DNA from 2 places in the Enterocloster lavalensis genome. Region 1 is predicted to be linked to the other one. Evidence: riboswitches for the same ligand, from Rfam matches in the RefSeq annotation. Region 1 holds a riboswitch; the other holds the start of a gene.
What was found. A riboswitch is a leader RNA that binds a small molecule or an ion and turns the genes downstream of it on or off. The one in region 1 is predicted to bind cyclic di-GMP.
Positions count from the first base shown of each region.

Region 2: it holds a riboswitch for cyclic di-GMP, as region 1 does, so the genes downstream of both, ACK2JC_RS21615 (hypothetical protein) here and ACK2JC_RS19000 (signal peptidase I) in region 1, are expected to answer to the same signal.

Region 1 covers NZ_CP176637.1:4,259,094-4,262,503, forward strand. The annotation lists gene ACK2JC_RS18990 (sensor histidine kinase) at 1-273, shown strand, start outside; gene ACK2JC_RS18995 (response regulator) at 305-1,105, shown strand; cyclic di-GMP riboswitch class I at 1,210-1,297, shown strand; gene ACK2JC_RS19000 (signal peptidase I) at 1,477-2,079, shown strand; gene ACK2JC_RS19005 (hypothetical protein) at 2,166-2,747, shown strand; gene ACK2JC_RS19010 (hypothetical protein) at 2,892-3,410, shown strand, end outside.
Region 2 covers NZ_CP176637.1:4,829,835-4,833,244, reverse strand. The annotation lists gene ACK2JC_RS21615 (hypothetical protein) at 1-1,554, opposite strand, end outside; cyclic di-GMP riboswitch class I at 1,667-1,749, opposite strand; cyclic di-GMP riboswitch class I at 1,927-2,009, opposite strand; gene hflC (protease modulator HflC) at 2,266-3,138, opposite strand; gene hflK (FtsH protease activity modulator HflK) at 3,138-3,410, opposite strand, start outside.

The DNA of each region.
Region 1 (3,410 bases):
CCCCTGGTGGAGAACGCCATCAAACACGGTATCCGCGGGAAAAATGGCGATGGCACGGTGAAGGTCAGCACCTTCGAGGACGAGCACAGCTACATGGTGGAGGTGCTGGACGACGGCGCCGGTTTTGATCCCGCCGCCGGTGTGCCCAAAACCTCGGCAGGCCTTGAAAATATCCGGCTGCGCCTGCAGGAGATCGCGGGCGCGTGCCTGGAAATCAACAGCATACCGGGCAAAGGAACCCGGGCCATTGTGCGGATTCCCAAACAGGGATAATCGAAATTTGAAACAGAGGGGAGGACGGAACATGCGGACGATTGTTGTGGATGATGAAGAGCTGTCCATGCGCCAGTTTGAGATCGAGTGCGCGCAGGTCAGGGAAATAGAACTGGTGGGGAGGTTTACCAATCCCCTGGAGGCGCTGGAGTACGCCAGGAACAACACGGTGGATTTCGCGCTGCTGGACATCGAGATGCCCCAGATGAACGGCATCGAGCTGGCCAGAAAGCTGCGGGAAATCAAGCGGGATATGATCATTATTTTTGTCAGCGGCTACAGCGATTACGTGCTGGACGCCCTGAAAATGAAATCGGACTACTATGTGTTCAAGCCCTACAGCCGGGAGGACATCATGGACGCGTTAAACCGCGCCAGGCTGCTGGCCAAGGGGCAGGCCAAGCGGGTATTTATCAGGACCTTCGGCCGGTTCGACGTGTTTATCGACGAGAAACTTGTAAAATTTTCCAATGCCAAGAGCAAGGAGTTGCTGGCCCTCTGCGTGGACCACATGGGCGGCGAGGTGACCATGGAGGAAGCCGTGGACAAGCTGTGGCCGGACAAGGACTATGACAGCCGGGTGAAGGCGTTGTACCGGAAGGCGGTGATCGGGATACACGGGGTGTTCGAGGAGTACGGGATCGAGGGCGTATTCTACAACCGCCGGGGAGGCTGCTATGTGAAGGGCGATGATCTGGAATGCGATTACTTTGAATATATGAAGGCATCCGGCGGGGGGAGATACCACTATGAGGACGAGTACATGTTCGACTATAGCTGGGCCGAGGAGACCAACGCCAGGTTGTCAAGTGGACGTACGGGCAGGGGGTGAGGAGAAAAATACGGAGTCAGAATTTTAAATTTAATAATTTTCAAAATACGCGGAAATAGTTGCACATCGGTTGCGCAGGCTGCGCTATACTGAGCCCATATCAACTACATACTTGGCAAAACTGATGAAAGTCAGCGACGCAAAGCTAAAGGGTCTAAATCATAGTATATGATATGACAGCCAGTTGCCCCTATATGGACGTTCCGGGTATGGTACGTTTATATTTGGTTCGCGTATTGCACGCCCAAGGTGTGTTTATGCAGATTTTTAGGCAATCCTGACTGGACTCAGGATTGCCTTTTTTGTGCTGAGAGTGCCCCTCCGGATTGGCTGGTCGGGAGAAACATTTGAAGAAAGGAGATGAGTGAGGGATGAAGGAAAAAAACGGTTTGCTGCAAAAGATCGTGGGAGCTGTGGGGATCGCGCTCTGTGTGGTGTTCGTTCCGCTGCTGTTGATCAACGTGACGCTGATCGTGAAGTCTTATACCAGTCCCGACAAGGTGCCTGATTTCCTGGGGTATAAGCCGTTTATCGTGCTGTCCGGTTCCATGGAGCCGAGTATCATGACCGGCGACATGGTATTTGTCAAGGAGACCGATCCTGACAGCCTGAAGGTGGGCGACGTGATCGCTTACAAGAGCGGAAGCGCGGTGGTGACCCATAGAATCGTGGAAGTGAAGTCGGAGAACGGCGAGACGCGGTATGTCACTCAGGGCGACGCCAACAACGCTGCCGACCAGGGGCTGGTGAAACCGGCGGACGTGGAAGGCATTTACCAGAGAAGAGTCGCCGGAGCCGGGAATCTGGCGATGTTCATGCAGACGACCACGGGAATGATTCTGTTTGTGGTGTGCCCGCTGGTGCTGTTTGTGCTGTGGGATGTGATCCGCAGACAGCTTGAAAGCCGGAAGGAAGTGTCCAGGACGAAAGAACTGGAGATGGAATTGGAACGGCTGAGAGCGGAGAAAGGGTGACGGCGGGGACGCGCGGAGCCTGAGTGATGGTAGGTAGTAATTAAATTTATTAATAAAAAATAATTAAAAAGGAAAGAGGAAAAGACATGAAGAAAAGTATTTTTGGGAAAATTGGAGCAGCAGTTGTGTTGACACTGGTTACCAGTAGTTTGGTGGGGGGGGGGGGGACGTTTGCAAAGTATACCAGTAGTACAACTGGGCAGGCAACTGCAACGGCGGCACAATGGAAGGTAGAATTTGCTAAAAACGATAATAGTGCGTTTACTAATACAGCAGACATTGTGCTGGAGGGAAAAGGTGCGGATAACAAAGTGATTCCAGGAGATGAAGGATCATTTAAGATTAATGTAAATGGTGATGGAACTGAGGTTGGTTTTGACTATAAGGTGTTAATTACAGCGGATGGTGGGGAAAATGCGTTAACGGGCGTAAAATTCTATGAGGATTCGGAACATAACACTCCGATTACTGAGGCGGGCTTGACAGGTCAGGTTGCATATAGTGCGACGAAAGATGCTATGAATGTGGCTAGAGAGATCTTCTGGGTACTTCCGGATAGTGCTGATGGAATTAATGATGCGCCTGCAATGGCTGGTAAAACTGGTACATTTACTTTAACGATGACTGCTGTACAGAACCCGGATGCGATAGCAAACGATGGTAATTAAAAATTATAGGGTAAAGGCTAATCCGCAGTGAGCGGTTTAGCCTTTACCAGAGTACAAGTCCATTCTTATAGTATCTGTATTCTAGTAAAGGCTAAACAAATCGAAAAAACATTTAGTTCAATTATGTAAAAGGAGGCCCTGCCCATGCCCAACTCTGGCCCAAAATCACATAAGAACAGCCAGACCACCGGCAACAGCAAGACCATCTGGATCATCCTTCCCATTCTCCTGCTGTTCGTTTCCATCACCTCCTTCCTTGCGGGCACCCACATCGGAAGGGCGACGGATCACCGTTTGGGGCAGATGTTGGACACCATCGTGCTGTCCCCGGAGAACGAGGCTGTGAATCCGAACCGAATCGACTTCAGCGGACAGATCTTTTACACAGACGGTTCGCCCTGTGCAAACCGGGTAATAGAGCTACACAGCGACCCCAGGCGAACCACCACGGATTCGGAAGGGGTTTTTCATTTTAAAGATGTGGAGACCGGAACACACAACCTGGCCTTGCTGGACGATTCCGGGAGGCAGGAAAGTCAGGTTGAAATCCACATAGACCGCGAAAGCGGAATCCAGACCGGCAAGGTCACCGGTAACGCGGAGGCGTACCAACTGGCGGTGTCCGAGAATGTCATTGCAGTGCACATCCGCCTCCAACTGGAT
Region 2 (3,410 bases), 570 kb from region 1:
GGCTCCATTTGAACCTTTTCCTATTTTATATCCCCCCCCCCCTATATTTTTCTGGGTTATGGTAATATGCTTGATCCCCATATCCTGCGGAATAAAAACCTCCGCCTCGTCCTGAGTATCCCCGGTCAGGCAGATCGTCACCTCGCCGCCTGCCCGCGCGATCTCATCCTCGGTCAGGTCTTCCAGCGCCTGGGCCATGGTCATATCCGCCCCGGCCTCTCTATATCCGTCCACAGCCACAGCCGAGGCCGTAGCCACCAGCAGTGCAAAAGGTGAAAAATGGGATACCGGGGCCACAACCGCCCCGCCGTCCACCGCTGTTTCCAGCTGTTCCGCTTCCTCCAGCTGTTCATCCAAATGGAACAGATCCGCTTGAACGTTATCCGTGTCAGACAAGCGTTCCAGCAGTTCAACGCTGATGATCACCTCGTCCTCAGGCTCGATCAGTTCCTCCCCGCTGTACAGGGAAATGTCAAATGCATAAATCTGCTGCCCGGCGTCCTCCGTCTCCTGATCTTCTCTGGCGCGGGACACCGCATCCTGTATTTTTTCCAGTTCCCCGGCAGATTTGATCCGCTGAACCACCAGCTCCGTATCCTCCGGAAGGATTCCGGCCTCCGCCTCCACGGTAATCCGGACTCCGTCAACCGTCGCAGTCAGCATCATGTCCTCCTGGGACATCTGCTTTTGCGCCGGGGTTTCCGGCGGAATCAATTCCGGGTTCAACGTGCTCTCCGCAACTGTGGTTTCCGGGGCCTGAGACGCCGGATTGCTCTCCACAGGCTGCGTTTCTTCAGTGGATGTCTGCTCCGAAACGGTTTCCTCCGGCAGCGTCTCATCCGGGCGGATTGCGCCGGACTGGCTGTCATCGGGGGCGGACTCCTCCGGAATAGTCTCCTCGGGCAGCGTTTCATCCGGACGGATTGCGCCGGATGAATTCTGGTCCGGTAAGGTCTCTTCCGGCTGGGTTTCCTCGGGCAAGGTCTCCTCTGCTGAGCTGCCTCCCTGGGACCCTTGATTTTGATTGGCGCCGTTCTGGTTTTCCTGGTTCTGGCCGGAACTGTCCGGGGTTCCCTGGTTCTGGCCGCTGCCGTTCTCATTTCCCTGGTTCTGCTCAGATCCGTCCGGAGCGCCCTGCTCCTGGCCTGCGCTGCCCTGAGAACCCTGGTTCTGACCGCTGCCATCCGGGCTTCCCTGATCCTGCCCGCTGCCGTCCTCATTTCCCTGGTTCTGCTCAGATCCGTCCGGAGCGCCCTGTTCCTGGCCTGCTCCGTCCTTACTCCCCGCTTCCTGGCCGGAACCGTTCTGTTCTCCCGGCTCCTGCCCCTGCTCCGGGCCGGCTTCCGCTTCGCTTCCCGGGCTGTCCGCTTCCGCCAAGCCGTCCACAGCAGCCTCATAGCCGTCAAAGCTTCCTGTATCCGCATCCCCTGCATTTTCCGTCAACTCCATGCCGTACGCCGGTACGATCATTCCTCCGGCGGCCGGCAGCACGGTCATAACCGCTGAGAGCCACAGCGACACTGCGGCTTTTGATGCGCGTTTCAATCCTTTCATGTTCTACCTCCATCCTTCTCATCTCATAAAATGACAGAAGTGTCCAGAACATACGTCTAAAGCCCCTTCATGAAGGTTTTGCCGTCATTCTTTCGCTACTACATTCCATCATTCCTGCAACTGGCTGGCATGCCGTCCGGTTTAGCCCCTGTAGCTTTGCGCCGCCGCCTTTCGGCGGGTTTGCCTTTATAGTCTAATGTGTATGCAACTTAAAAGCGCTTCGCTATTCCCGCGCTTTCCTGCGAATTACAACCATCCCGCCACCGGGCCCTCTGCCCTCCTTTCCTTACATGAATTTTGCAGCCCCGCCGGACTTTTGCATCAAAAAACAGGCAGCACAAACGCCACCTGTTCAGAGCCGGTCGTACCGGTGAGAGCAGCTGGCTGGCTTACCATCCGGTGAAGCCCCTGTAGCTTTGCGTCTCCGCCTTTCGACGGGTTTGCCCAATCTTTAATTTCGTTGCATCCTTAATTTCTATTATATTAGATTTACAGAAAATAGCAATAAAATAATCTACATAATGCAAATTATCAAGATTCGAGTCCATCCGGTAAATCCAGAGCCTAACGCTTAAATTCGTGGTTTTAACCGGCCCTTCGGCTCTCCCCCAAAGCCCGCTCCCCGAACGGCCAAAAAAAGAGAACAGCAGCGCTGTTTCAACGCTCTGTTCTCATTTTCGCCGTCAAACGGACAGCTAAGTTATATCGCTCTTAATTCCCTGACAAAATCCTGGCCAACTCGCTGTCCTCATCCAGAATAATGGTCTTATTGCTCCCCTTCATGGAAGCCTTCATCGCGTCCAGAGACCGCACATAGTTGTAAAAATCCGCCTTGGACTCATCGTTGTAGGCGTCGCTCAAAATCTGCATGTAGCGCGCCTCGCCCTCGGCCTTGATTTTCTCCGCCTCGGCCTGAGCCTTGGCGATGGTCTCCTTCACCGTCCGGTCCGTCTCGTTCTTGATCAGCTGGGACTGGTAATCGCCGTCCGCGGTGTACTGGGCCGCGATGTTGTTCCGCTCGGAGATCATACGCTGGTATACGGATTCCTTGTTGGAGTCCGGCAGATCCAGCTTCTTGGTCTCCACCGCGTAGATGTGGATGCCGTAGGAATCCATGGAATTGCCAATGTTGTCGGTGATGGACTGGGCCAGCTCCCCGTCGCGGCCGGAAATGATGTCGGCCTGGTTGGTGGAGGACAAAACGGTCTTGATGGAGTTGTACACCACATTGCCCAGACGGATTTCCGCCTTCTCCTTGCTGGCGTTTAAGGAGGACAGATATTTCACCGGATCACTGATATCCCAGATCACAAAGGAATCCACGGTCATTACCTTCTTATCCTTGGTGGTCACATCGCTGGGATATAAATCGGAGATCATCTTGTGCTTTGGAACCCGCTGCACGGTCTGCAAAAACGGGATGCACAGGGACGGGCCCGCATTTTCCTCCACCCGCACCACTTTTCCGAATTGTTTGATCAGCACGTACTCGTTGGCCCTGGTAATGACCACCGCGTTGGAGAGCACAAACAGAACCAGGAGCAGCAGGATCAGACCTGTGCCTTTAAAAATACGTTTTTTCATCACTCAGCTCCTCCTTTCGCATTTCCGTCCACAAAGGAATCCAGGGGCAGCACCGTCTGGGTTCCGTCGGAACCGTCCACAATCACCTTGAGACCCGGGAGGACTTCCTCCATCATCTCGTAGAACATACGCTTTTTGGTGATCAGCGGGTATTTTGCGTACTCGTCGTACATGTCGTTGAAACGGGACACCTGGCCCTCGGCCTCGCTGATGCGCTCCTGCTTGAAAGCCTCCGCGTCCTTTAACGCCTTGTCGGCCTTGGCGTTGGCGGC